One region of the Paenibacillus liaoningensis genome, then DNA from elsewhere that is predicted to be linked to it. Evidence: riboswitches for the same ligand, from Rfam matches in the RefSeq annotation. Region 1 holds a riboswitch; each other region holds the start of a gene.
The links. Region 1 has a riboswitch for cobalamin ahead of AC6B99_RS08290 (energy-coupling factor ABC transporter permease). Riboswitches for the same ligand answer to the same signal wherever they lie in the genome.

Region 1 (7,109 bases):
AGCCCCGCATTGCGCAGCCCATAGGAAATATCCTCATAAGCGGTATTCAAAATGAGCTGATGCTCCGGGTCCTGAAAAACAAGGCCGACGCGCCGTCTCAAGCTGGCAAGCTCTCTGGGCTTGTAAGAAAGCGGCTCGCCGCGCCAGCTGACAAAACCGGATTGCGGACGATTAATGCCAATAAGCTGCAAGAAGAGCGTCGACTTGCCCGAGCCATTATGCCCGCACAGCGCTATCTTCTTGTTCGCCGGAATACGCAGCTCTAGCCCGTTTAAAGCGGTCTTGTCCGTTCCGGGATAAGCATAGCTCACTTGGTTCATTTCCATAATGGTTGATGCCCGATCGTTATCCGCCAGCTTATTCACCTCCATACCGAAGCCATAGCTCTGCTGCCAGCAAAATCGTTAAGCCGAGCCCCGCTTCCGCCCAATATCGGAGGCGAACCGTCCGCTTTACACTAGGCGCAAGACGGATTTCATTCGTAAATCCTCTTGCCATAAGCCCATTCGAGAGCCCCTTGTATCGATGCATCGTTTTGACGAAGAGCCGCACAGCAATCGCCGCCGTACCCTGCAATTTGCCTTTAAAACCGTGTTGACCGCCGCGTGCACGCTGCGCGACCAGCATAGCCCCCGCCGTATCCAGCAGCAGAAAGATGAAGCGATACATAATAATCATGAGCTCCAGTACAATTTGCGGCATTTTCAACCGCTTCAGCACTTGCAGCAGATCCGGGAAGGGGGTCGTCAAGGTGATAAAAAACATACATGCCAGGCAAGCAAGAATACGCGTAAAAATATGTCCGGCCAGCCCTAACGATGCCTCTGGCACATACAGGCTAAGCGGCTCCCATGAAACGAGCATCCAGCCTGCTTTCGCTGCCGCCAAGCTTCCCGCTTCGCTGCTGCTATTGCTGAATTCAATGAGCAGCGCGGGCAAGCTGAGAATGAACAGCAGGCAAGAGGAGAAAAGCAGCGCCGCATAAAGCTTAGCGGGCACTTTCGCATAGCCGACCGTCCACAGTGCAAGCCATCCGAAAATGACAAGCTGTACGAGCGGATGAGCGATATAGGCAAGCAGCAGCAGAAGGGCTGCAAGCCCGCATTTCCAAATGGCGGGTAAATCCCGCAGCTTATTGGAATAAGAAATCGTATCAATCCATTTCATCATTGCTGCTTTGATTTCCCCGACTTCCCTTTAAAAAGGCCAATCACATAGCCGATTACGCCAGCGCCAATCGCAGCTTGCAGCGCGAACAGCATGCTTTCCGTTTCTCCCGGCACCTCAGTCAGCGGAGACGCCCAAGGCTCATAATGGGGCGCAATCGTCTGGATCATTTCCTCCGCCGCGCCATCTGCGCCGCCAAACTCGGCGTTAATGAATATTAAAGGCGCAACGGCAAGCAAAACAACAATGGCTAATATCCAAATATTTTTGGCACTGCGGCTCATTACACGCGATCCCCTTTCATTCTCCGCTTCAAAATAGACAGCTCGTCCGTATTAAAAGATTGCAGCCAGTTCCAGATCAATACCGTCAGCAAGCCTTCGCTAATAGCAAGCGGAACCTGGGTAATCGCAAAAATACCGCCAAATTTCATAAAGGATGCGAGAATGCCGCCCTCAACCGCCGGAAAAGCAACAGCCAGTTGAATCGAAGTAACGATATAAGTGGCCAGATCGGCAACAGCGGCAGCAGAAAAAATCGCCACGCCTTGCTTGCTGCCTGAACGCATCAGCAGCCGATAGACGGCATAGCCAGCAGCGGGACCTGCAACCGCCATTGAAAAAGCATTCGCCCCAAGCGTCGTCAGCCCGCCATGTGCAAGCAGCACCGCTTGAAACAGCAATACCATAGAACCTAATACGCTCATGGGCAGCGGCCCGAACATAACCGTTCCAAGCCCCGTTCCCGTCGGGTGCGAGCTGCTGCCTGTAACGGAAGGAATCTTAAGCGCGGACAGCACGAAGGTGAAAGCTGCCGCCAAGCCCAGCATCAGCTTAAGCTCTGGTGCTTCCTTTGTAATTTTCCGAATGGCGCGTACACCCAGGATGAAAAAAGGAATAAAGGCCACCCACCAAAAAATCGCCCACCCCACAGGCAAAAACCCTTCCATAATGTGCATCGCATAAGCGGATTGCGGCTCATTCACCAGTAAAAAAAGCGTGAAGCCAATAACCAGCAAAGCGGTGCTAACTGCTGTCTTTCTTTTTAACTTGACCATTCGTTTCAATACCCTCCCCAATGTGTTCATGCCTAAAGACAACAAAAAATGACCGCTTTCCCTTCGCTGGGAAAACGGCCATGTGTACGCAGAAATAGACGGTTGCGCCAGCAAACAGACTGGTAGCAATCGCTTTCGTTCGTACACCTATCCTTTCCGCGAAGGCACTGTGGTGCTGGAACGAGGTAGGTCTCCTGGCTAGCGGATCATTATTTTCCTTCGTCTTCCCTGGCTGCCCTAAAGCTTAGGCCAAGTGACTCCTGCTGGTGAAGGAAAACTCCCCGATTACAGTGGCGGGACCGCTCGGGATTTGCACCCGATTCCCTGTTACCCTTTGACGTGCGCAAAGGCACCTCGTTCCATGTCAATCATTTTTCAAAATCCTTGTATTCATTGGTCATTTTGTAGTTTGATCTTATCACAAAAAATTCAGGCTGTCCCCTATAAATGTAAATGGCTACCTTCCTGTTAGAAGAAGGACAAAATAACGCCTACGACAAAACCGCATAATGCGCCGTTGACACGAATCCACTGCAAATCGTTGCCGACCTTTTCCTCCAGCATGGAGACGAGCGCCTTGTCATCCATCCGGTCGAGATTATCCCGAACGAGCGCACCGATGCGATAGTGATTATTTTCAATAAGTCGAACGAGATAGCCGCGAATGCCATCTTCCCAATTGGCGAGCATTTCCTGCTTGCCATTCAAATAATCCGTTGCAAAACGGTATCCCTGCACAATGGCGCGCCCTCCGCTGCGATGCTGCTCCTCCAGCTTGTCCAGCACGAGCTGTCTCAGCTCCTCCAGACGCAAATGGATGAAGCGCTCCGTTTCAACGCTGTCCACCCCCTGTTCAATGAGCTGCTTCAGCTTGAGCATCAGCTCTTCGTTATCGGCAAGCTTCTCCGCCTGGGCTCTCACCTCAAGCAGCAGCTTCTGCCGATGCGGGCTTCCAGGATGGGAAAGCTCCTGCATCGTAGAGAGCAGCATGTTCTGGATCAAACCGCCGAGCTTCTCCTCGTTCATAAAGCCGACGAAAGCTTGCAGTGCAAACCCCATGAAGCCGCCTACCTTAAGCTCCTCCAGCTTTTTGAAGGCGAGCTTGCCGAGCATTTCCTCGGTTTCACGCTTGCGAATCCAATGGCCTACATGCTCCAGGCCGTAATCCAGCGCCCGTTCATCCCAACGCTCATGGACGAAACGATCCGCCAGCTTGCGCACGATTGGCGTAAAATCCTGCTTTTTCACATAATCCGCCAAAAATCCATGCAGCACACCGCTAACCCGCTCCAAAGGCAAGCGCTCCACTGCCGACTGGGCAAAATCAACCGCTGCCAGCCTGAACTTGCGCTTGCCAATCAGCCGAGTCGCCGCCGATGCTGCCCCTGCGAACAGTTGAAAGCCAGACAGCTTGCGGGTAATGCTTTCTTTATTCAGCAGTTCATTTTCCATAGCGCTGATGAGCGAGTTCACGATTTTCGCCCGGTTTTTGAGCAGCAAGGACGTATGCGGAATGGGAATGCCCATCGGATGGCGGAACAACGCCGTCACCGCAAACCAGTCGGCAATTCCGCCGACCAGCCCCGCTTCAAAGCCGCTTTCCAGTAGATGTGTCCACGTGTTGTCTGGCAGCCACCATCTCGTAGTAATAAAGCCTGCCCCCATAACGGCAAGCGAAATACCTGCTATATATCTTGATTTCATCGTTGTCCTCCTAATCGCGGGCCCCAGCGCCCTCCTGTTGCATATTGCCCTATTATACCAGATAATGAGGTGGCAAGCGTAAACGGCTGTGCCTGCCTTCGGCAGCACAAGCTCGTTTCGCGTAGAAATATAAGCGTTGCAATAAGAATCAAACTTATTGATCTTATATTTCAAGAGCAAACGGCGTTGTCGGGTATTGGCGACAACTGCTCGTTTCTCGTAGAAATATAAGCGTTATAATAAGAGTCAAACTTATTATTCTTATATTTCAAGCGTAAACGGCTGTGCCTGCCTTCGGCAGCATCAGCTCAAATTTTCAACTACACCATTGTTTCGTTACATATAAAGGAGATTACCTGCGTGCTCAAACTACGAACCATTTTTCTAAAAATGACTCCGCCGCAAATTCTTACGCTTGGCTTTCTCGCGATTATTGCGGCGGGTACCCTATTGCTTTCTCTGCCTCTGGCTTCGTCAACCCATCAGGCAACGCCGCTCATTGACGCATTATTCACTGCCACATCCGCTGTTTGCGTAACGGGGCTTGTCGTCGTCGATACCGGCATACACTATTCAACCTTTGGCGAGCTCGTCATTCTCGTGCTTATGCAGGTTGGCGGACTCGGCTTTATGACGATGTCTACGCTGTTCGCCCTTGCCCTGCGCAAACGGATATCGCTGCGCGAGCGGCTGCTGCTGCAGGAATCCATGAATCAATCTTCGCTGGAAGGGATCGTCCGCTTCATTCGGCGCGTGCTCATTTATGCTTTTGCCATCGAAGGAATCGGCGCCCTTGTTCTGGCACTGCGCTGGTCAACGGAAATGCCTTTCGGCAAGGCGCTGTATTTCGGCATGTTCCATAGCGTGTCGATGTTCACCAACGCCGGATTTGATATTATGGGACCGCTGAACGGCCCGTTCAGCAGCTTTGTGAATCATGTTAACGATCCTATTATTAATGTGATCGTTATTGCTCTCATTTTTCTCGGCGGGATCGGCTTTATCGTGCTGGCGGAAATGTGGGATTACACAAAAACGCGCAAGCTGTCTTTTCACTCCAAGGTTGTGCTGTATGCGACAGGCATTTTGTTTGTCGCAGGTGCAGCCGTTATTTTTATTTTCGAGTTTACAAATACCAAAACACTAGAGCCGCTTAGCATAAGCGGCAAGCTGTACAGCTCGTTGTTCCAAAGCATATCGCCGCGCTCGGGCGGCGCAAATACGCTGGATATTGCTTCTCTGCGCCATGCGACGCAGTTTCTCATTATTTTGCTCATGTTCATCGGCGCATCTCCGGGCTCTGCGGGCGGCGGCATTAAGGTGACGACGTTTGCGATTCTCATCGGTGCGGTGTTTGCAATGATTCGCGGCCGCGAGGATGTCGTCTTTTTCCGCAGAAGGCTCGCAAAGGACCGGGTGTACAAAGCGCTGACAATTACGATTGCCTCGCTGGCGGCGATTATTTTATTTACGATGATTTTATCTACCACCGAGGATGTCGATTTCCTCGTTCTGCTATTTGAAGTAACGTCCGCTTTCGGTACAACTGGATTGTCGCTTGGCTTAACGCCGCATTTGACGGTGATTGGCAAGGTGCTGATTATTATTATGATGTTCGCTGGGCGGCTTGGCCCGCTGACGCTGGCGTTCACACTCGTTCCTGCTCAGGAGAAGAAGGAGCTGTATCGCTATCCGGAAGGGAAAATTATGATCGGATAACATGCGGCGAGGAAAAATCATTTTATAAGGAAAGGGCAGTTCATGAAAAAGAGGCTTGTTTCGAAAAAAATCAAAACGCTGTTGCTTTGCGTCTTAGCATTTGCCGCAGCGGTACTGTGCTGGTTTTCCTATGAAATTTGGTCATTTAGTATGAAGGATGAAGCGAAGCCTGCTGATGCGATCCTTGTGCTGGGCACGGCGGTCTGGGGCGATCAGCCATCCCCTGTGCTGCGGGAACGCCTGAATCATGCTATAAAGCTGTACGAGCAAGGCTTTGCCGAGTATATTATTTTTACCGGAGGACGCGGGTCTGCGAATGAGCTTGCAGAGTCAGAAGTATCACGGAGCTATGCGATTGAAAAAGGCGTGAAGCCTGAGCATATTTTGATCGAAGTCCAATCTCTTATTACAGAGGAAAATTTCGAATATTCGCTAGTCGTTGCGAAGCCATATGAGCTAGGAACCTTCATCATTGTCAGCGATCCGCTTCATATGAAGCGCGCACTCATGATGGCCAGCGAGCTGGGAATGACGGCATACTCTTCGCCAACTACGACCTCCGCATATAGCAGCATGCGCACGAAACTGCCCTTTTTCTTCCGCGAGCTGTTTTATTATACAGGCTATCGAATTATATATGCTCTGAGCTAGCTGAATGCCTTCAGCCCTCAGAGTATTTTTTTGCGCTGAAAAACTAGTATTATACATTTTTGGCATGCGAATTCCGATAAAAAAGGATAGGATTATTTTACTAAGATGCTGTAAGGGAGATTGCTGAAATGCCTGATAAGTTGAAGAACATGTTAAAGCTGCTGCAGGAGCTATGGTTTATGCCTTTCGTCGTCTATACCGCCGGACTTGTGTATGTACAAGGCTCTTTTCAACCTTATTTCGGTGATATGTTCATTTTCAAAGATATTTTAACATTTTATCCTGTTTCTCAAAGCCTGTATTGGATAAACGGCATTTATATTTCCTTCTTTTTATCAATTCCTGTTGTAACAATAGCTGTACTTGCATCCCGCAAGGATCGGAGAAAGCCTCGTAGGGCACCTAATCGGTCAAATGTGAGGATTAGACGTTTTCGGTATTTCGTTTTACGAAATCGTATGCATCCCTTATTATTATTAATTCATGGCCTTTTATTTCTTAGTTTTATTATTACTATGATAGTTTTTCAAATTTTAACCTTGGATAAAGATTCAAATCTACCGCTGGCCGTGCAGAATATATTCTTCTATGGCGCTTTTTTTCTTATTTTTTATTTTTCGTATCAAACCGCTTCCTATTTCAAAATGAATGCACCGGCAACAAAGATAAGCATCATTTTCGTTACAGCTATCATATTGATTTTTTCCATATACCTAAGCGGCATCCATGCGCAATATATTAATATTTCAAAATACGAAGCTCAGAAGAGTACAATTGAAATGTCCAGAGTCTCATTGGATAATGAAACGCT
Region 2 (7,109 bases), on a different contig from region 1:
AGCGGCGAGCTTGGGCTCATTCGCCATGCGATGCGGGATCGCCTGCATCAGCCCTACCGGGCAGCGCTTATTCCCGGCATGGCTGAGATTTTGGACAAAGCAGCCGATTATGGCGCGCTGGGGGCCGCTTTAAGCGGCGCAGGCCCGACGCTGATCGCTTTTGTAGAGTCGGACAGCCCTCGCAAGCAGGAGCTGGAGCATTTTCTGCTGGAGACGTTGAAGCAGGAAGGAATTGAGGCCCAGACGCTATGGCTGAAGCCATGTGCGGAAGGACCGAGCGTGACTATAGAGCAGGCAAAGGCTGGCACAAAATCGCTAGGTTTGCTTGAGCGGATTAGAGGAGAGGCCGTATGAGTACGACAAAATCAGTTGCTTTGCTGCCGGCAGGCTCTGTATCAGATGAAGCGGCACGGCAGCTTTTTGCAGGAGAAGAAGTAGTGTGGAAGCATCATCGGCTCATTGCCGATGTGTTCCTATCGACGGTTAAAGGGGAAAGCGGCTATAGCATTATCCCGATCGAGAACACCATTGAAGGCTCGGTTAGCCTGCATATGGACTGGATGGTTCATGAAGTGGACTTGCCGATTCAGGCCGAATGGGTATATCCTTCGATACAAAATTTAATCGGCCGGCGTTCGGAGCTGACGAATGAGTATGGCACCGTAGATTATTCCCGTGTGAAAAAAGTAATCAGCCATCCCGTTGCTATGGCGCAGTGCTTGCAGTTTCTTAGAAGCGAAATCCCTCATGCTGAGACGGAGCATGTCGGCAGTACGTCTGAAGCGGTGCGTATCGTACGCGACAACCCGGGAGCAGGCTGGCTGGCAATAGGTACTTCAAGAGCGGCGGCGAACAATGAGCTGGATATTTTGCAGGCGAGCATTACCGACCACAGCAACAACTATACGCGGTTTTTGCTCGTTGGCGAGCAGCCTTATACCGCGCGGCATTCTGATTTCAAGAAGACGAGTATTTTGGTGAATTTGCCGGATGACTATCCAGGTGCGCTGCATCAGGTGTTGTCAGCGTTCGCATGGCGCCGCATCAATCTGTCGCGGATTGAATCGCGCCCGACGAAGAAGAAGCTGGGCAATTCTTATTTTTATATCGACATTGAGATGTCGCTTGATACGGTGCTGCTGCCGGCAGCGATTGCTGAAATTGAAGCGATCGGTTGTCAGGTGCGCGTGCTTGGTTGTTATCCAAGCTTTACGTACGAGCAGCTTCAGCAGTCGAATGGGTAACTAATGGATATGCGGCAAATTAACACATGTCATACTGATTGTAAGGTTAGTTTAAACGGCAGGATTAGGCCGATGGTATTGTATTTTGCTAATAGCGAGACGCACAGCTTCTGGTAAGCTGGCTGCGGCTCGCTATTTTTTTTTCAAAGTTGGGGACACCTGCCCATGTGCTGCATAGAATATAAAGATTGATAGCAAGCATGCATGCACGGCAGCAATCATGCTAGTTATTTAAAGAACGTGACAGGAGGTTGTCGGCAAGTGAAAATTTATGTAGTGAAGAAAGGCGATTCCCTCTACTTAATCGGTCAGAAGCACCATGTTACGGTTGAGGAGATTTTGAAGCTTAATCCTTCCATTACGAATCCAGACGTCATTGAGGTGGGGATGAAAATTAAAATCCCGTCTTCTTCCCATGAAACGGGTGGAATGGACATTATGCACCAATACGTGGTGAAGCAGGGGGATACGCTGTGGAAGCTGTCCAAAGCATGGGGAGTTCCACTCGCAGATATGATCAAAGCGAATCCTCAACTTAAAAATCCCAATGTGCTCATGACGGGCGAAATCGTCAATGTGCCTAAAGCGGGCCATATGACGACTACACCGTCTACAGGAACGGGAACTGCAGCAGGAATGGGGACGACGGCAGCGGGAACAGGCGGTCATACAGGACATCATGCTCTTCATCCGCTGTCGGTTATGCAAGGCGTGCAGCAATGGGTTGGCGGTAAAAAGCCGACAGGGCAAATTCCTGGCAAAACGCCAACTGCGCCAGTAACCGAAAAAACGCCAACCGCTCCGATTCCGAAGACGCCAACTGCGCCAATAACGAAGACACCAACTGCTCCTATTGTGACACCTACGATACCGGAGGCAAAACCTGTACCGCAGCCAAAACCGCTGCCGATTGAGAAGCCAGTGGAGAAAAAGACGTACCCGGTTTATTCCCATCATCAGCAAAGCGTTGACTTGTTTATGCAATACGGTACACCTGCGGTAGAAGCTTCATCGACTTACCCGACAACAGTTGTATCGCCCGCTGCAACGGCTCCTTCTTTGCCGCAATACGGAGGCTACAGCATGCCTACAACGGTATCACCTGCACAAACAGGCGGTTACGGTCATTGGCAGCAGCCAACTATGGTCAGCCCTGTGAGCCAAGGAGGAGGCTATAATCCGTGTCCTCCTGGGATGTATCCGATAGGCGGTATGAGCAGTGGCTACGGCTATGGCGGAATGGTATCGCCAGCAGAAACGCAAGGCTACGGCTACGGCGGAATGGTATCGCCGGCAGAGACGCAAGGCTACGGCTATGGCGGAATGGTATCGCCGGCAGAGACGCAAGGCTACGGCTATGGCGGAATGGTATCGCCGGCAGAGACGCAAGGCTACGGCTATGGCGGAATGGTATCGCCAGCAGAGACGCAAGGCTACGGCTATGGTGGAGCCGTATCGCCAGCAAGCACGCAAGGCTATGGCGGAATGGTATCGCCAGCAGAAACGCAAGGCTACGGCTATGGTGGAGCCGTATCGCCGGCAAGCACGCAAGGCTATGGCGGAATGGTATCGCCAGCAGAAACGCAAGGCTACGGCTATGGTGGAGCCGTATCGCCGGCAGAAACACAAGGCTACGGCTATGGTGGAGCCGTATCGCCGGCAGAAACGCAAGGCTACGGCTATGGTGGAGCCGTATCGCCGGCAGAAACACAAGGCTACGGCTATGGTGGAGCCGTATCGCCGGCAGAAACACAAGGCTACGGCTATGGTGGAGCCGTATCGCCAGCAAGCACGCAAGGCTATGGCGGAATGGTATCGCCGGCAGAAACGCAAGGCTACGGCTATGGTGGAGCCGTATCGCCAGCAAACACACAAGGCTACGGTTATGGCGGAATGGTGTCGCCAATCGGCAACAACTGCAACGGCTATCCCGTCTCAGCATTTCCTCCGTTCCCGCCTTACGGATATTATCCTATGCAAACCGCAGGAGTTGAGTCACAAAAGCCATGCAATTGCGGCTGCAAGGATAAGCGCGAAGAGGATGAGCAAGTAAAAGAAACAACGACAATCAATGTGAAAAACGGCAAAAACAATGCGCAGCGCAAATCCAATAAAAAAGCGGTAATTCGCACCGTTGCCCCTCGTTCTAGAACGAGCAAGCAAAACAGCAGCCCTTGGATTAGCCGCTAGTTTTTAAATTAATAAGTTAATAGCAAAGCACCTTTTCTTCATAACGGAGAAGAGGTGCTCTCTGATTTGTTAATAAATCTAACCATCCTTCAACTGATCTACAATCTCCTGCAGCAAAATCTTTTCCGTCTCCTTCAATTTTTGCAGCTGCTCCATTTGCTTGTACAACGTATCCGAGCTTCGAGTAAGCCAATATTTTAAGATGGAATTTCTTACAGCCAGCGCAGCAGCCTCCAGATTTTTCCATCTGCTTAAAATTTGATTATCATCAATCAAATGATGGTTATTAATCATGTAGTTTAATCGCATGGTCATGCATTTCTTATGGTCGTAAAGCAGGTGGAACGATCTAATATCAAATACTACCTCTTCTTGAGCCAAATATTTTAAATACTCGGAGGCCTTGTCGTAAACATTAATACCGAAGGTTAGCCCGGGTGTGCCTAAAGCTTGGTTATAATGTTCATCCGTATGTGCCTTAGACAAGAGGTAGGCATTCATCGTATTTTTCACATAGGTTAGAGAAAAAGTATAATCGGTATTTTCGAGCGGCTTCAATAAATAAAGATGGTCTTTAAAATCATGGGCATCGATTTCTAATATATGAAATGCTCTATGAAAAGCTTCGTAATCACAGGTGATATTCGTTGAATATTTTCCGTTGGCATTATTGTCACAAAAGTACAGCTTTTTATTTGCATCATCATACCCATTTATCATGACTTCATGTGGGGATTTTGCCGAAATTTCATACTCTTTAATATGAAAACGATCGATCATAACGATTACATAATAGCCGCCATCAATCGATGCTTTAATAAAATCAAACAGCTCGTTATTTAAAATCGTTGAGCTTTGCCTGTCTAACGCTATCCGCTGAAAATCAATAAAAGGGCAGTCATAAAACTCAACCATTTTATCTCTATAATAACCGTTGAAGAAAAAGGTATATAATTGGTTTGGATCAGGAATATCGAATAAATTAATATAATTATTCATAAACCATAATTTTTTCGAGTCCACACGCGAGATAATAGAATAAAAATCACTGTAAAACCAATATGAATCAATAATTTGCTTTTCTTCAACTGGAAGGATTTTCACCGTCACTGTGATCATTCCTTTTCTATTTGATTAGGTTATCTATTGGATTAATTTAATAAATAAGCTCATCATGCGTGAAGTAATTTCAATATAACATTACTGGAAAAAATATGAAAGTTTTATGTTGAAAACACTTTCATTTTCGAATTAAAGCCATTGACAGATTCCCGCTTCCTCCCTATGATTAAGAATGGATTACGGACAGGACGGGCTTATGAGCCTGCAAAACTTCATACTTGAATGAAAATAGGTGCGAAATGTTGGCTGGAACTTATACGTCTTCGTTCGCTTAAAAGGGAAGTTCGGTTAAAGGCCGACACGGACCCGCCACTGTAAAGGGCAGCAGCTTACACAGGCTGCGCTCCCCTCACAAATAAGCCACTGGCTGATGAGCTTCTTTTCGTCGCAAGACGAATAGCAGATGCTTACCCTAGCTGGGAAGGGAAGAGAGGGAGGCCCCAAGTCAGGAGACCTGCCTGTTTTAACATCACTGTTTGACCTACGGTGCTTAGGGAGGTGGTTGGTTATGCCCATTTATTGCAAAATGTCTAACGATTATTTGTTGCTTCATGGCGAGCAGACGCAGATAAGGTTTAGTTATTTAACATAAAAGCATTTCTGACTGCTTTTTAAGGGTCGGGGATGCTTTTTTTAAATATAGAGAAAAGATATGATTTTTCTATCCTTTCTCTATATTTCTACGCGAAACGGTAGCTTTGCCGCCACAGGACGGCTTTCGGCCGTTTACGCTTACTAGAAGGGGAGACAAAAGAAAAATGAACCACACGAAGAAGCCACTTAGCTTGTCACTTGGAATGATGATCGTTTGCTTGATGCTGGTCCTTGCAGGATGCAGCACGAATGCTGGCCAAAACGCAGAGCAGGGCACGGATGCTGCCTCGGGAAACAACGCTGCTGCCGCTAAAAAAACACTAACAATGGCGTACACTTGGAACCCTGCAGGCGTTGATCCGCATGGCGACGATAGCTGGGATGTTATGCGCTCGGGCGCAGGGGAAACGCTGATTAAATTGAATGAGCAGCTGCAGCCATCCGCTTGGCTCGCGAAGGAATGGAAGCAGGAGGATGCTAATACGTGGACGTTCAAGCTGGAAACGGGCGTAACGTTCCACAACGGCAAAAAAATGGATGCTGAAAGCGTAAAAGCATCGCTGCTGCGTTCCATTGCGAACAGCCATTTGGCGAAGGATTTGCTTCTGGTTAAAGATATTGAAGTGCTTGCGCCTGACGAGCTGAAAATGATTACGACACAGCCGAACTCGGCGATCATTTCCAGCTTGGCTGATCCAAGCACGATTATTCTTGATGTTGACAGCATGAAGGAAGCGGGCAGCTACCCGGCCATGACGGGAGCTTTCAAAATCAAGCAATTTACGAAAGACGTATCGCTTGTTGTTGAGCGTTATGATGGCTATTGGGGGGAACCCGCAAAGCTTTCAGAAGTGACGATGAAGTTTGTAACCGATGGCAACACGCGTCTGATGGCGCTGCAGGCTGGTGAAGTAGATGTCGCAACGGACATTCCGATTGACAGCATTGAGCTGGTAGAGAAGGACAGCAAGCTGGAAGTGCTGTCTGCCCCATCGGTTCGTACACATATGGTATTATTTAATATGAATTCTGCTTTGTTTAAAGAAAAATCGAACCGCGAGGTTGTAGATCAAGCGATTCCGCGCGAGGCGATTATTGAATCGGTTATGCGTGGTTACGGCACGAAAGCGAAAAGCCCGTTCCCGGAAATTTTGCCATTCGGCAAAGTGGCGGAGCAAGCAGCAGGGGAAACGACGGAGCAATTGCTGACCGCTGGCGGCTGGCAGAAAAATGCGGAAGGCATGTGGGAGAAGGAAGGCAAGCCGTTCGAGGCGACGCTCCTTACGTTCCCGCACCGCCCAGAGCTGTCGGTTATGGCAGAGGTTATTCAAAATCAACTGCTTAATGAAGGAATTACCGTGAAAATACGCAAGGTTGAAAATATTGACGCTGAGCTTGCGAAGTCCGATTGGGACCTTGCGATGTACAGCATGCTGACGGCGCAGACGGGCGATCCGCAATATTTCTTGAACATTTTCTATCAAGCTGCTAGCGAATCGAATGTCAGCCATTATGAATCGAAGCCGCTTGAGACGGTAATCGATAAGCTTAACGATACGGCGGATACCGATGCGCGTTATGCGCTTGCGATACAGGCCCAAGATATTATTAATGCTGATTTGCCGCAGTCGTTTATCGTACATCCTGACAATGTATTTGGCGTGAAAAAAGGGGTAACGGGCTTCATACCGCATCCGATCGAATATTATTATGTGACGGCTGAAGTCGATATCCCTTAAGTAAAGGGTGAACTTAAGTATGCTTCGTTTTTGGCTAGAACGCGTCGCGCAAATGCTGCTCGTCATTTTTTGCGTAGCGACGCTTACCTTCATATTAATGCGGGTATCTCCAGGCGATCCGGCGAGAATTTTGCTGACCACGCATAATATCCCGGCCTCGCAGGAGGCGATTGACGCGCTCCGGGAGGAAATGGGACTGACGGATTCCTTGTGGAGTCAA
Region 3 (7,109 bases), on a different contig from region 1:
TTAGCAGCGGGTTACGCAACTCGCCTTTATCCTTTGACCAAGGACTTTCCAAAGCCTCTTCTGGAGGTTGGAGGGAAAGCAATCATGGATCATATTATGGAGAAGATTGAAAGGGTTAGCTTAATTGACGAGATTTTTATTGTGACTAACCATCGTTTTTATGGGCATTTTGTTAATTGGGCGAGCCAATCAGACTATTCTAAGCCGATTAAAGTCATCGACGATCTGACGACAAGCAATGAGGACCGCTTAGGGGCTATTGCCGACTTGCAGTTTGTTCTGGAACAGGAAAAGCTGGACGATGATGTTCTAGTCATGGCCGGCGACAATTTGTTCGACTTTGAACTAACGGAAATGGTTCATTTCTATCAAATGGCAGGTACAGATACGATTGCAGCGCATGAGATAGATGACATCGATTTTCTGAGGCGCACAGGTGTCATACAAATCGATGGCAATGGAACAGTCATTGCTTTTGAGGAAAAGCCTGAACAGCCCAAATCCAATTTGGCATGTCCGCCGTTTTATATTTACGGGCAGTCAACACTGCCTTTAATCAAGCAGTATTTGGTAGAGGGCAACAACGCTGATGCACCGGGCAATTTTGTGCCTTGGCTGATTCGGCATAAAGAGGTTCATGCCTACAAGTTTGAAGGGCAGCGCTTTGATATCGGGACATTGGAGAGCTATCAAGAGGCTAGAGCGTTATTCGCGAGGCAGAATTAGTAGATAAAATAGCTAGGGTGTGTATGCAAGCCTAAGTCGCCCTGCTACTCCTTATTTGGAGGACTGAGGTTCCGCTATTCTGGCTGTTGAGCCGATTCCAGGCTATGAGCGGACAGGAAATCCGTTATAACCCTCATTATCCCGTCAAAACAGCTATTGGTGGCACATTAGCGGCTCCTGAGTCCGCGTCCTGCGCCTTAACCCGTGATTCCGTTGGAATAGCGGCTCCTGAGTCCGCCAAGTCTATCTTTGTGGAGGTAGAAACATTAAAATCCCCAGCTCCTCCAATCCGTGAAAAAGGAGGAGCTGGGGATTTTATTAGGTTATGAGCAATAGGTTCTTAATGCAGCGTCTGCAAAGCAGCCGGCGTAAACGGAATTAATTCATCTTGCCGTCCGTCGCGGACTTTATCTGACCAGGCAGGATCGACGAGCAGGGCACGGCCGACAGCTACGAGATCAAATTCGCCTGCATCCAGGCGTGAGGCCAAATCATCCACATTGGCGTTTTCTGCGCCTTTGCCTTCGGTGAAGAGGCTCATGAAGTCGCCGTCCAAACCTACGGAGCCAACAGTAATCGTTGGTTTGCCGGTAAGCTTTTTCGTCCAGCCTGCAAAGTTTAGGTCCGAGCCTGCAAATTCCGGCTCCCAGAAGCGGCGGGTTGAGCAGTGGAAAATATCTACGCCAGCTTCAACAAGCGGAGCAAGAAATTGTCCCAATTCCTCAGGAGTGCTCGCAAGCTTCGCTGTATACTCGGACGATTTCCACTGTGACAGACGGATAATAATCGGGAAATCAGGCCCTACAGCTTGGCGGCAAGCTTCAATGATCTCAACCGCAAAACGTGTTCTGGACAGCATATCGCCACCATAACGATCCGTCCGTTTATTCGTTTTCTCCCAGAAAAATTGGTCGATCAAATAGCCATGTGCGCCATGCAGCTCAATGCCGTCAAAGCCAATCCGTTTTGCATCAGCAGCTGCTTGCGCGTAAGCTGCAACAAGGCCTTTTATTTCGGCTTCAGTCAAAGGCTCATTAACAACCTCGCCCTCGGCGGTAACACCTGAAGGACCAATCGGCAGTGCTTCCGGGTTCGGATGGGAGCCGACCTTGCGCGTTGTGCCAACATGCCAAATTTGCGGAACGATTTTGCCGCCAGCTTGGTGAACGGCTTCAACGACTTTTGCCCAGCCATTTAAAGCAGCTTCTCCATGAAAGTTAGGAATGTTTGGATTATCAGTGGCAGCCGGATGGTTAATCAGCGTACCCTCTGTCACAATTAAGCCAACGCCGTTTTCGGCGCGGCGTCTATAGTAGGCAACTACATCTTCGCCCGGAACGCCATTTGGAGAAAAACCGCGGGTCATTGGTGCCATTACAATACGGTTAGGCAGTGTAAGTGGACCTGCTGAGAAAGGCTTGAACAACGATTGAATTGAGCTCATGAATAAAATACCTCCTAATTGAATGAAAAATCTATAATTCTATAAAAATAGATATAAAAGCATGAAATGAGCAGGAGTAAGCAAGGTTATAGCTCATCCTGAATCATTTCTTTGAAAAACTGAATGTTAGCTTCATTACGCCTGTAATAGGTGTGCTGCCCGATCCGTTTCGACTCCAGTAAGCCTGCTTTATGCATTTTCACTAAATAGCTGGATATAACGGATTGCGCAAGTCCTGTTTTTTCTGCAAAAGAACCGACACATACGCCTCCAGCAAACTGACACGCATCGGTTAGATGGCATTGAGGCCCAAAATGCTCCTCAGGCGTTTTCAGCCATTTTAAAATATGGTACCGTTTCTCGTTAGACACAGCTTTAAGTATTGACAAAGTATCCATGAGGCTTAGTATATCTATTTTTATAGAAATGTCAAATTGTTATTTTATAAAATATAGGAACGGGTATCGTAACGCGATCCGTTCACTATATTTCTCGGACTGAAACGCGCCGCGCCGCCAAAGGACGGCGACAGCCGTTTCACCTTGAAATATAGGAAAGGATGTCCTAACGCAATCCCTTCTCTATATTTCTCGGACTGAAACGTGCCGCGCCGCCGAAGGACGGCGACAGCCGTTTCACCTTGTGCCTATTTGTGAGCGAATGGTTGGATTTTGCGCTTATTCCGTTATTGGGAACCAGCCTGGCGCATGCGTAATCGCTCCCCATAAGCCATTCGGGATGACGAGGCGCTCCTGATCTTGCTTGGATAGCGTAGTCACAATATCCTGCTCGTTGCCTTGCTTGATTTTCTCCGTCCAATCCGGGTCCATAATGAGCTCGCGGCCAAGGGCGATAAACGGCACGCCGGAGTTTTTCGCCTCAAGCGCTTCTTCTGCGGTTGTGATGCTGCCGACACCGATGAACGGAATGTGCTCGCTGTATTTTTCGACGAACCATGCCATGCGGCTTTGCGAATCCTGCTCGCCTCTGCGCGGCTTCGACCAGAAATCTTGAAGCGACACATGCAAATAATCCAGTTTCATCTCGATTAGAGCGTTAACCAGATGGTACGAATGCTCCATCGTTAATCCTTCTTCTTCCGGCTCCTCCGGCGAGAAGCGATAGCCTACAAGAAACGGCTGCGGCGCCATAGCGGCTGCCTTCTTAACAGCTTCAACGACGTAGAGCGGGAACGCCATACGTTTATGAACAGAGCCGCCCCAGTCGTCGGTACGCACATTGGAAGCCGGGGAGTAAAATTGCTGCAGCAGGTAGCCGTTGGCACCGTGAATTTCAACGCCGTCAAAACCAGCCTCAATCGCGCGGCGTGTCGCTTCGCCAAAGTCGGCGATAATCGACTTGATTTCCTCCTCGTTTAGCTCGCGTGGCACAATTCCGCCCTCCTGCTGGGCAATGCTGCTGGCACTCACCAAATCATCATTTGGCACTAGGCCAGGGAAGCATGATCTTCCGCCATGGAAAATTTGCAAAATCGCTTTCGCACCTTGGCTTTTAATAGCATCGGCCAGACGCTTGAGGCTTGGAATCATTGCGTCCGTATCCGCGCCAAATTCGCCGGGGAAGCCTTTGCCGTTGCGGCTCACGTAGACGCACGCTGTAACGACGATGCCGGGCCCAGCACTGCGGCGGCTGTAGTAGGCAAGCTCTTCATCAGGCACGGTGCCGTCCGGATTGGACGAGCAGGTTGTCATGGGCGCCATGACAATTCGATTATGTACGGACATGCCGCTCGCGAAAGTGAATGGTTCAAATAAAGGCTGAAATTGTGGTTTCATCAGTAGTTCCCTCCAGTTACGAAATGCTATGTGCTTTATTTTATATCAGATAATTACGAAAGGAAAGTGGAGTGGAAAGGTTGCTTAAATGAAAGGGCTGGTATATAATCAACCAGATTTGCAAACAACTGAAAAATTGTGGGAATAAGGTGCAACAGCTGCGGCTGGAGCTTAAAAGGGAAGTTCGGTGCAAAACCGACGCGGTCCCGCCACTGTTACGGATTAGCTGAAGCTACAAGGCCACTGATCTCGCTTAGCGGGATTGGGAAGGCAGCTTCCAGTACAATTTCCGGTAGCCAGGAGACCTGCCTGTTCTGACAACACTGCTGTAACCTACGGAGGATAGGGAAGTGTTAGCGCGCATGCTTATTTGCTATGATGGAAAATAACAATAACAGGCAGCTCTATCTTTCCTATGACTGGAGGTAGAGCTGTCTTTTTTTGCGGATTTTTGCAGGAAGATGATTTTGCTAGAGGGAGAGGAAATAGAGAAGATGAAACGTACACAAATGGCAAAAAACAAAAAAACAATAGGTGTTTTATTTAGCCTATGCTTGCTGCTGGCGCTAATGGGGTGCAGTGGCGCTAACGGTTCCAATGAATCAGGCAGCAATAATGAGCTGTCGCAGCAGTCTGCTGCTCCGTCCGCCTCTACAGCAGCTGCTTCTGAAGAAATCGTGCTGGCTGCGCCGCGGGATTTAGCACCGGGACCGCAGGATGCTTATTACACGAGCACCATTCTGTATGTATGGGAGCCGTTGATTTCCGCTTCCGAGGATGGAAAGCCTGCTCCAAAGCTGGCGGAAGCGTGGGAAATGTCTGCTGATGCCAAGGAATGGACCTTCATGCTGCGCAAAGGCGTCACCTTCCATGATGGCGCGCCATTCAACGCGGACGCGGTACTTGCAAATTTTGCCCGTTACAAGCAAGTGAGCCCGAAAAGCTCGCCATTCTATACGCTCGACATCAACAATTCATACCCAAGCCTTCAGGAAGTCGTGAAGGTTGATGATAGCACGATTAAGCTTGTTTTCGACAATCCGCAGCCGACGCTGCTGTATTCGATGATCAACTTCTCAAGCCCGATGTACAGCCCGAATAATTTTGACGAAGATGGCGACTTTAACGGCCTGCCGCAAGGGACAGGCCCTTTCAAGCTTTTGCAGCATGAGAAGGATCAATTTTCACTGCTAGAGGCTTACGACGGTTATTATGGCGAAAAAGCAAAAGCCCAAAAAATCCGCGTCCGCGTCATACCGGACCCTGATACAAGGCTTGCTGCCTTGAAATCTGGCGAGATTTTGGGCGTCATGGATTTGGGCGCTATTCCTCCTGCCCTTGCCGAGGAACTGCTGAAGGATGAACGCTTTGCTGTATCGACGGCAAAATCGACGATTTCCCATTACCTGCATCCGAACGGTGCCAAAGCGCCATTCAATGATGTGAAAATGCGTCAGGCGCTGAGCCTGATGATTGACCGCGAGCAGCTGGTGAAGGAGCTGTATTTGGGCTATCCGACCGCTACGGCGAACATTTTGAATGCGACATCGCCGTTTTATAAGGACATTCCTGTCGTCCATGATTCAGAAAAGGCAATCGCCCTGGCGCATGAGGTGCTTGGGGACAGCAGGCAGGCGGTTACGCTAATTGTGCCTACCTATGGACTCGATCGTTATCCGTATAAAGCGCAAGCCGAGCTGCTTCAGGCTGTGCTTCAAGAGCTGCAGCTGGACGTGACGATTCAAATATTGGATGGTGCGGCATACAAGGAAGCACAGGCACAAGGAAACTTCGATCTGGCACTGGCCATTCAGGGGCTGCCGAATGGCGATCCTTATTCGATTTTGAACAATTATATGGCGAGCGAAGGCTCAAGCAATATCAGTTATACGCTTGGTTACAGCAATGCCCATGTGGATGAGCTGTTGAAGCAGGTGAAGACGACGCTGGATATGGATGACCGCGCTGCGATTTATAACGAGCTGCAGGATATTGCAGCCGAGGAATTGCCGACGATTCCGCTGTTTAATGATGCGAGCTTAATTGCGTACAGCAAAGAAATTACCGGATACGGTGCACTTGTGTATGGTACAACGCTGCCGCAGCTGGAGCGGGTGCAATAAGATGGCCTATTTCATTCGGAGGTTGGCGGCGGCGGTTCCCGTTCTGATTGGCATTACGTTTATAGCCTTTGCCTTAAGCGTCGCTTCTCCGGGTGATCCGGCTGTCGAACTGCTGAGCATGAACGGCTTCAGCCAGCCGACCGAAGAGCAAATTGCTTTGAAAAGAGAAGAGATGGGGCTGAATGATCCGCTGCTCATTCAGTATGGCCATTGGTTATCAAAGGCGCTGCAAGGTGATCTTGGCACGTCTTATATGACGAAGGAATCGGTTAGCGGCGAGCTGCTGCGCCGCCTGCCAGCAACATTAAGCCTATCTTTGCTAGCTGTCCTGTTCGCCGTCCTGCTTGGAGTGCCATCCGGCATGCTCATGGCGATCCGGCGCAATCGGCTGTTCGATCATATCGGCAGGGCGCTTGCGCTGATTTTGGTTTCCATTCCTGGATTTTGGCTGGCGATCATGCTCATTGCCTTATGGTCGGAGAAGCTGCAGCTGCTCCCGACTAGCGGCTACGGCACCTGGAAGCATTTGCTTATGCCAGCGGCGGTGCTTGCTTCCGGTACAGGCGCCATATTGATGCGGCTGACGCGTGCGGCGCTGCTGGAGGAGCTGAATAAAGATTATATGCTGACAGCCCGAGCGAAGGGGCTGCGTGAGAGCTTTATTGTGCTTCGGCATGCGCTGCGCAATGCTTGTATTCCGTTGCTCACGGTTATCGGCAGTTATTTTGGAGCGATTGTTGGCGGCTCCGTCATCGTGGAAGTTATATTTGCGGTACCGGGCATCGGGCGCTTTGCGATGGACGGTATTTTTCGCAGAGATTATCCGGTCATTCAGGGCTATGTCGTATTTACCGGTCTCATCTACGTGCTGTTTAATTTGGCGACAGATTTATGTTACGGGCTCGCTCATCCGCAAATCAGGCTGGGAGGGAAGCTGCGATGAAGATGTCCTACGGGGTGGCCGCGGGCGTGCTTGCCTTCGTACTGCTTGCCAGCTTGCTGGCACCGCTGCTTGCTCCT

Region 2: linked by a shared signal. The riboswitch ahead of AC6B99_RS09830 (ABC transporter substrate-binding protein) and the one ahead of AC6B99_RS08290 (energy-coupling factor ABC transporter permease) in region 1 are both predicted to bind cobalamin.
Region 3: linked by a shared signal. The riboswitch ahead of AC6B99_RS07785 (ABC transporter substrate-binding protein) and the one ahead of AC6B99_RS08290 (energy-coupling factor ABC transporter permease) in region 1 are both predicted to bind cobalamin.

What each region holds. Positions count from the first base shown of each region.
Region 1 is NZ_JCAALU010000005.1:92,217-99,325, reverse strand. It holds gene AC6B99_RS08305 (energy-coupling factor ABC transporter ATP-binding protein) at 1-371, opposite strand, end outside; gene cbiQ (cobalt ECF transporter T component CbiQ) at 358-1,170, opposite strand; gene AC6B99_RS08295 (energy-coupling factor ABC transporter substrate-binding protein) at 1,167-1,451, opposite strand; gene AC6B99_RS08290 (energy-coupling factor ABC transporter permease) at 1,451-2,224, opposite strand; cobalamin riboswitch at 2,392-2,596, opposite strand; gene AC6B99_RS08285 (DUF445 domain-containing protein) at 2,693-3,928, opposite strand; gene AC6B99_RS08280 (TrkH family potassium uptake protein) at 4,319-5,647, shown strand; gene AC6B99_RS08275 (ElyC/SanA/YdcF family protein) at 5,690-6,298, shown strand; gene AC6B99_RS08270 (hypothetical protein) at 6,427-7,109, shown strand, end outside.
Region 2 is NZ_JCAALU010000006.1:56,415-63,523, reverse strand. It holds gene thrB (homoserine kinase) at 1-354, shown strand, start outside; gene pheA (prephenate dehydratase) at 351-1,244, shown strand; gene AC6B99_RS09840 (LysM peptidoglycan-binding domain-containing protein) at 1,506-3,434, shown strand; gene AC6B99_RS09835 (hypothetical protein) at 3,513-4,544, opposite strand; cobalamin riboswitch at 4,770-5,032, shown strand; gene AC6B99_RS09830 (ABC transporter substrate-binding protein) at 5,315-6,889, shown strand; gene nikB (nickel ABC transporter permease) at 6,909-7,109, shown strand, end outside.
Region 3 is NZ_JCAALU010000004.1:369,274-376,382, forward strand. It holds gene AC6B99_RS07765 (nucleotidyltransferase family protein) at 1-726, shown strand, start outside; gene AC6B99_RS07770 (NADH:flavin oxidoreductase) at 1,067-2,170, opposite strand; gene AC6B99_RS07775 (ArsR/SmtB family transcription factor) at 2,257-2,568, opposite strand; gene AC6B99_RS07780 (NADH-dependent flavin oxidoreductase) at 2,848-3,966, opposite strand; cobalamin riboswitch at 4,096-4,293, shown strand; gene AC6B99_RS07785 (ABC transporter substrate-binding protein) at 4,461-6,089, shown strand; gene nikB (nickel ABC transporter permease) at 6,091-7,032, shown strand; gene AC6B99_RS07795 (ABC transporter permease) at 7,029-7,109, shown strand, end outside.